3 regions of the Bacillus sp. M5A3_1b genome follow, and region 2 is predicted to be linked to each of the others. Evidence: riboswitches for the same ligand, from Rfam matches in the RefSeq annotation. Region 2 holds a riboswitch; each other region holds the start of a gene.
The links. A riboswitch is a leader RNA that binds a small molecule or an ion and turns the genes downstream of it on or off. The one in region 2 is predicted to bind S-adenosylmethionine.
Positions count from the first base shown of each region.

Region 1 (2,270 bases), on a different contig from region 2:
ACACGATAAAGACCAGCCAATGATAGCGCAAAGATTAACTGAACTTGAAGCCGCACATCGGTTATTGAAAGAGAATGTTAATGTGCAAACTTTAAATGAAGCGGTAACAGACGTTCTTTCAAATGAAAAATATAAACATGGTATACGAAAACTGAATGATAGTTTTTTAGAATGTGGTGGTACTAAAGAAGCAATTGCAGTGATTACATCTCTTTTAAATAAATAGTTTAGACAATATAAAAGCATAGAGGCACTACCTTTATGCTTTTATATTATTATACTGCAAACTGCACAGCAGTATTTGCATGTAAAAAAGCGGTATCAAAAACAGGTACAGTAAGGTCGTTTTGGGAAATGAGCAATGGTATTTCAGTGCAGCCTAGCAATATACCTTCTGCGCCATTTTGAATTAATGAGTTTGTAATTTGTAATAGCTTTTCTTTTGATGTTTCTGAAATAATTCCTTTACTTAATTCATTTAAAATAACATGATGAATAAAATTTCTTTCCTCTTTATTTGGAATAATTGTCTCAATGTTATAGTTCGCTAGACGTGATTTATAGAAGTCTTGTTCCATCGTTTGTTTCGTACCTAATAGTCCGATCCGTTTTATATTCTGCTCTACCATTTCTTTAGCACTTACATCACCAATATGAAGAAGTGGAATAGATATTGCCTGTTCTACTTCTTCAGCAAATAAATGTACCGTATTGGAACACATTAATAAACATTCAGCCCCGGACTTTTCAACCTTTTTTGCAACTGTGACTAATTCGTTTTTCACTTCTTCGTATTGATGATTTTGTAATAAAGTAGTTACTTCACCAAAGTCCATGCTATATAAAACAAGCTTCGCATTTTGATCGTATTGAGAGAGTGTAAGTGTATTAATATGTTTATAGTATAACGATGTAGCTTCCCAACTTAGTCCACCAATTAAACCGATTACTTTCATCGTACATTCCTCCCGTTACTATTTTGAATTCATTATTTCATAATTCCGATAAGAATACAATGATTTAAATGTACCGTTAAACGAAAAATAAAAAATAATTAGAAAAGTGTTGAAATTTACACTTATTAATGCCATAATACAAATTACAAATTAATACTTATCCAGAGAGGTGGAGGGAACGGCCCTATGAAACCTCAGCAACCCCTATATAACTTTATAGGAAGGTGCTAATTCCGCAGAGGACACGACGTGTTTTTTGGAAGATAAGAGGATTCTTGAACGTGAAGAAAATGACCTCTTATGTAAGGGGTCATTTTTTGTTGTATAGAAAGGGAGTGTCGATGCATAATTCATTTTCAAAATAAATATAGAGTAATAAAAGTTGACTAATACGGGAGGGGAATTGTAATGAACAAATTATCAACAAAGTTAGTAGTAGCAATCGGAATTGGAGCAGCATTATACGGGATATTAGGGCTTTGGGGATTTTCTATTGCACCAAATACATTTATTAAACCTGCATTAGCTATTTTAACCGTTTTTGGAGCGTTATTTGGTCCAGTGGCAGGACTGTTAATAGGACTTATCGGTCATACCGTAACAGATACAATCGCTGGATGGGGTATTTGGTGGGGGTGGGTTATTAGTTCAGGCATTATCGGCTTTGCAATGGGACTCATTCAAAAAAGAGTTAGCTTTAGTGTGAAAAACGGGACGTATAATAAGCGGGATATTTCTTATTTAGCCATTACTGGGTTAATTGGTATTGTCATTGCTATTATATTTGCTGGGGCATTCGATGTTATTGTCATGGGAGAACCATTTGACAAAATTGTTATACAAGTATTAGGAGCGACAATTGCGGATGTTATTGTATTTTTAGTTCTTGGATTGCCAATTACAATAGGTCTAGCTAAATCTAATAAGAAACATACACATTTAAAAATTGAAAAGTAGGGATGTTAACATGCAACCAATCATTTCTTTTGAACAATTCAGTTTTCAATATGAACATGCTGCGCAGCCTACTGTAAAAGACATTACATTTCATATATACCCTGGAGAAAAAGTACTAATCGCTGGACGAAGTGGTTCAGGGAAGTCAACGTTAGCTCATTGTATAAATGGGCTAATCCCCTTTTCTTATGAAGGGATTAGTACTGGTAATATTTTAATTGCCGGAGAAGACCCGAGGAAAGAGAGTGTTTTTGAACTGAGTAAACAGGTAGGCACAATTTTGCAAGATCAAGATGCTCAATTTATTGGTCTTACAGTAGAAGAGGATGTAGCTTTTTATTTAGAAAATGAATGTGT
Region 1 covers NZ_JBKEZY010000004.1:8,659-10,928, forward strand. Annotated here, with positions in the region: gene ACLBWW_RS12565 (macrolide family glycosyltransferase) at 1-226, shown strand, start outside; gene ACLBWW_RS12570 (aspartate/glutamate racemase family protein) at 276-956, opposite strand; SAM riboswitch class I at 1,111-1,226, shown strand; gene ACLBWW_RS12575 (ECF-type riboflavin transporter substrate-binding protein) at 1,365-1,913, shown strand; gene ACLBWW_RS12580 (ABC transporter ATP-binding protein) at 1,924-2,270, shown strand, end outside.
Region 1: it holds a riboswitch for S-adenosylmethionine, as region 2 does, so the genes downstream of both, ACLBWW_RS12575 (ECF-type riboflavin transporter substrate-binding protein) here and ACLBWW_RS12105 (bifunctional O-acetylhomoserine aminocarboxypropyltransferase/cysteine synthase) in region 2, are expected to answer to the same signal.

Region 2 (2,270 bases):
CCGAATAGCGGCGCGTTAAAAATTACACTTAAAGTAGCGCCAATTCCAACCTCTGTTAGTTCATTCATTCCTTTTAAGGCAAATGTAAAGCGATCCCCTACCCATGTACAAAGTCCACCGATAATTCCAACAAGTGCTGCTTCGGGACCTAAGCTAGCTCCAAATATTAAAACGATAATCGCAGTTAAAGTAGCTTTATGTACAAAACGGTATTCAATTCTACCTGTTTTTTTATATTCACCCATCACTTCTGGCATAAGACGTGGATATGTACCGAAATACTTTTGAGTTAAACCAACGAGAATACCACCGATAGTTGTGACGCAAATAGTGTAATACGGGGGAGAAGCGAAAATAGTAGGTAAGTATCCCCAAATAAAGTGAATGCCGATATTTATTGTAACTAAAAATAGCCAGACTGTAGCTCCTACTATAGAGCCTAAAAGAATGCCGTATAGGACGAGTATATAGTGCATGTCCTTTGTATTTGTCATGTTATACCTCCGTTATGTAAGCTTTAATGTTGAAAGGATTCAATATGCTCCTGCGAAATGAATATGTATAGTATCTTTTTGAGAGGTTGGCTTATTCAATATATTGAGGTCTTGTGAGAATTTGAAATGTTATACAGTTAAACTACTTACTTAATTTTATATAGTAATCGAGGGTTTTAAAAGGTCTTTTTCAAATGAATATGGAATATATTTCTTTTGTTATGCATGTCAAATTCTTTGTATTTAATTTAGAACATTCAGAAAAACTGATTGACATTAGGAAATTATTGCTATAAAATCAACGGTAATTGCATAGTCTTATCAAGAAAAGGTGGAGGGACAGGCCCGATGAAACCTTGGCAACAGCCGTATAACGGAATTGTGCCAAATCCTGCAGGTAATAATCCTGAAAGATAAGAAAGAGCCTTTAGAGCGTGTTTTCAAACTGCTCCTTTCTTGTTTTCAGGAAAGGAGCAGTTTTTTTATTTTGTATAAAAGAAAGGAGAATGAGAGATGGGAGAATCATGGGGAAAAGGAACAATTTGTGTGCAAGGTGGCTATACACCAAAAAATGGTGAACCGCGTGTTTTGCCACTTTATCAAAGTACAACGTATAAATACGATACTTCAGATGATTTAGCAGCGCTATTTAATTTAGAGGCAGAAGGATATATATATACGCGTATTGGAAATCCTACTTTAGCTGCATTTGAGCAAAAGTTAGCGGATTTAGAGGGTGGTGTAGGAGCTGTTGCAACGGCTTCTGGGCAGGCTGCTATTATGCTTGCCGTTTTAAATATTTGTAGTAGCGGAGACCACTTGCTTTGTTCTTCCACAGTTTATGGCGGAACGTTTAATTTATTTGGAGTGAGTTTGCGTAAGCTTGGTATTGACGTTACGTTCTTTAATCCGAATTTAAGTGCTGATGAAATTGTGGCCCTTGCTAATGATAAGACGAAACTTGTTTATGCAGAGTCGTTAGGAAATCCAGCGATGAACGTTTTAAATTTCAAAGAATTTTCAGATGCAGCGAAAGAGTTAGAAGTACCTTTTATTGTGGATAATACATTAGCAACTCCTTATTTATGCCAAGCATTTGAGCACGGAGCAAATATTATCGTTCATTCTACGACGAAATATATTGATGGTCATGCAAGCTCTTTAGGCGGCATTGTTATTGACGGAGGGAACTTCGATTGGACAAATGGGAAATATCCTGAACTTGTTGAACCGGATCCAAGTTATCACGGCGTAAGTTACGTTCAAAATTTTGGTGCAGCAGCTTATATTGTGAAGGCGCGTGTTCAATTATTAAGAGACTACGGAAACTGTATGAGCCCATTTAATGCGTATATTAGCAATATCGGCTTAGAAACGTTGCATTTAAGAATGGAGCGTCATAGTGAAAATGCTCTCGCAGTTGCTAAGTGGCTTGCTAACCATGAACGTATTGAATGGGTGAATTATCCGGGATTAGATAGTAATGAAAATTACTCGTTAGCACAAACGTATTTGAAAAAAGGTGCTAGTGGTGTTTTAACATTCGGCATTAAGGGCGGATTAGAAGCAGCGAAAGAATTTATCGCAAATGTAAAACTAGCAACTCTCGTAACGCATGTAGCGGATGCACGAACTTGTGTTATACATCCTGCTAGCACAACGCATAGACAATTAAGTGCTGAAGATCAGCGTCTAGCTGGCGTTACATCAGATTTAATTCGTTTATCGGTTGGTATAGAAGATGTTTCTGATATTATTGCAGATTTAGAAGCAGCG
Region 2 covers NZ_JBKEZY010000003.1:480,264-482,533, reverse strand. Annotated here, with positions in the region: gene ACLBWW_RS12110 (chloride channel protein) at 1-494, opposite strand, end outside; SAM riboswitch class I at 810-914, shown strand; gene ACLBWW_RS12105 (bifunctional O-acetylhomoserine aminocarboxypropyltransferase/cysteine synthase) at 1,008-2,270, shown strand, end outside.

Region 3 (2,270 bases), on a different contig from region 2:
ACGTAGAAACTGTACCCCTACGTTTGGCCGTTCTTTAAAGTTAGCATCCTTTTTATATTTATCAACGAAGTCAGATGTTAGTTTGATACGATCTAATTGTTTTGACTCGAATAAATTTACTTCTGTAGATTTTTCTTTTACGACGTTAAAATTGATTTCTTCCAGTTTGACAGTATCTTTATCCCAATAGGTAGGGTTTTTCTTAAATTTAAAGCTTTGCTCATGCTTCCAATCGCTTAGTGTAAAAGCTCCGTTGTACAAAATTGTATTGTCTTCTAACGCATACTTATCACCTTGTGCTTTAAAGAATTCCTCGTTAATTGGTAGAAATGTTGGGAACGCTGTTAAGCTTATAAAGTACGGAACAGGACGTTCTAATTCTACCTCAAACGTATGGTCATCAATTGCTTTTACACCAAGTTGATCGGCTGGAAGTTCTTTGTTGTTAATTTTTGTTGCATTTTTAATATCAAAGAATAGAAATGCATATTCAGAGGCTGTTGCTGGATCAACAGCTCTTTGCCAAGCGAAGACAAAATCTTTCGCTGTGACAGGAGTGCCGTTTGACCATTTTGAATCTCGCAGGTGGAATGTGTATTTCGTTTTATCGCCACTTACTTCATGAGATTTCGCAACGCCAGGGACAGGTTTGTTACCTTCACCAAGATTATACAAACCTTCAAATACGTTTCTCATTACTTGACCAGAATCAGTATCCGTAGCACGAGCTGTATCCATTGTTCGTATTTCAGTAGGTGAAGATAAGTTTAAAACCTGTTTACTAGGCGCCTCGTCTTTTGCATTTGCTCCGCTTGCTTCGTTTTTATAACTACCGCAACCAGTTAATAAAATACTTACTCCTACAACTGATGCAATACCGGGTACAAACTTCTTTTTCATTTGATTTTCCTCCTAAATAATTAAGTTTGGATGATGATGAGGGAAATGAAAAATAAAAAATCCCTCTTTTCATATTGAGAAAGAGGGATTTTTACGTACAAGTTATGCACCCGTATATAAACGAAGTCCCTCATTCTATCTTTCAAGCACAATGCTTGCAGGAAGTGGCACAGTATTCAAAATGAACCTGTTGCCGAGGTTTCAAAGGGCCAGTCCCTCCACCTCTCTTGATACAATGAGTAAACGAATAAATTTTATTAATTTTTGTGTTTCTTTGATAATTCAAAATCTTACACCTTGGATAACGAAGTGTCAACCAATTGAAATATAGTTTAAATTTTCAGTTTTATTTAACGAGAAAAACCACTGCATATGGCAGTGGTTTTTCTACTAGAAGTTAAAGTTATCTGGATCTGGACCAACGCGACGATCTTCATTTAGAGCTTGAATTGCTTTCATGTCATCAGCACTTAATTCAAAATCGAATATATTTGCATTTTCAATAATGCGATGTTCTTTAATAGATTTAGGGATTGTTACAACTTCATTTTGTAAATCCCAGCGTAAAATAATTTGTGCAGTTGATTTATTATATTTTGTCGCAATGTCTTGTAATGTGGAGTTATCCAATAGTTGTCCCTGCATTAATGGTGACCAAGCTTCAAGCTGGATGTTATGTTCTTTACAGAAAGCGTGTAATTCTTCTTGTGCTAAACGTGGGTGGTATTCCACTTGATTGACCATTGGCTTAATTTCAGCGATTTCAAATACGTCTTGTAAGTGGTGAATGTGGAAATTACTCACACCGATAGCACGAACACGGCCATCTTTATAAAGTTTTTCTAACGCTTTCCATGATTCAGTATATTTCCCTTTTACAGGCCAATGTACTAAATATAAATCTAAATATTCTAGACCTAATTTTTCTAATGTAGTTTCAAATGCTTGAAGTGTTGTTTCATATCCTTGATCGCTATTCCATACTTTTGATGTAATAAATAATTCTTCACGTGGAACACCTGCTTCACGGATCGCTTGTCCAACGCCTTCTTCGTTTTGATAGATTGCTGCAGTATCGATGCTGCGGTAGCCATTTTTTATTGCTGATTTTACAGACTCAATTACTTCTGAACCATCTTCTACTTTAAAAACACCTAAACCGAACCAAGGCATTTTTACACCGTTATGTAATGTAGTATAGTCTTTTAAACTTGTTAAACTCATATTATTTCCCCCTAGCTTTTTTGTTTGTTGCTTCTACTGCTTTTTGAATTGCCTCTGAAAAATTATATTCATATAAAGCTTTGAGACCTTCAGCTGTGGAACCACCTGGTGTTGTTACTTGTTCGCGGAGGTTAGTTGGATCTTGC
Region 3 covers NZ_JBKEZY010000013.1:57,219-59,488, reverse strand. Annotated here, with positions in the region: gene ACLBWW_RS25620 (peptide ABC transporter substrate-binding protein) at 1-900, opposite strand, end outside; SAM riboswitch class I at 1,033-1,137, opposite strand; gene ACLBWW_RS25615 (aldo/keto reductase) at 1,291-2,124, opposite strand; gene proC (pyrroline-5-carboxylate reductase) at 2,126-2,270, opposite strand, start outside.
Region 3: it holds a riboswitch for S-adenosylmethionine, as region 2 does, so the genes downstream of both, ACLBWW_RS25620 (peptide ABC transporter substrate-binding protein) here and ACLBWW_RS12105 (bifunctional O-acetylhomoserine aminocarboxypropyltransferase/cysteine synthase) in region 2, are expected to answer to the same signal.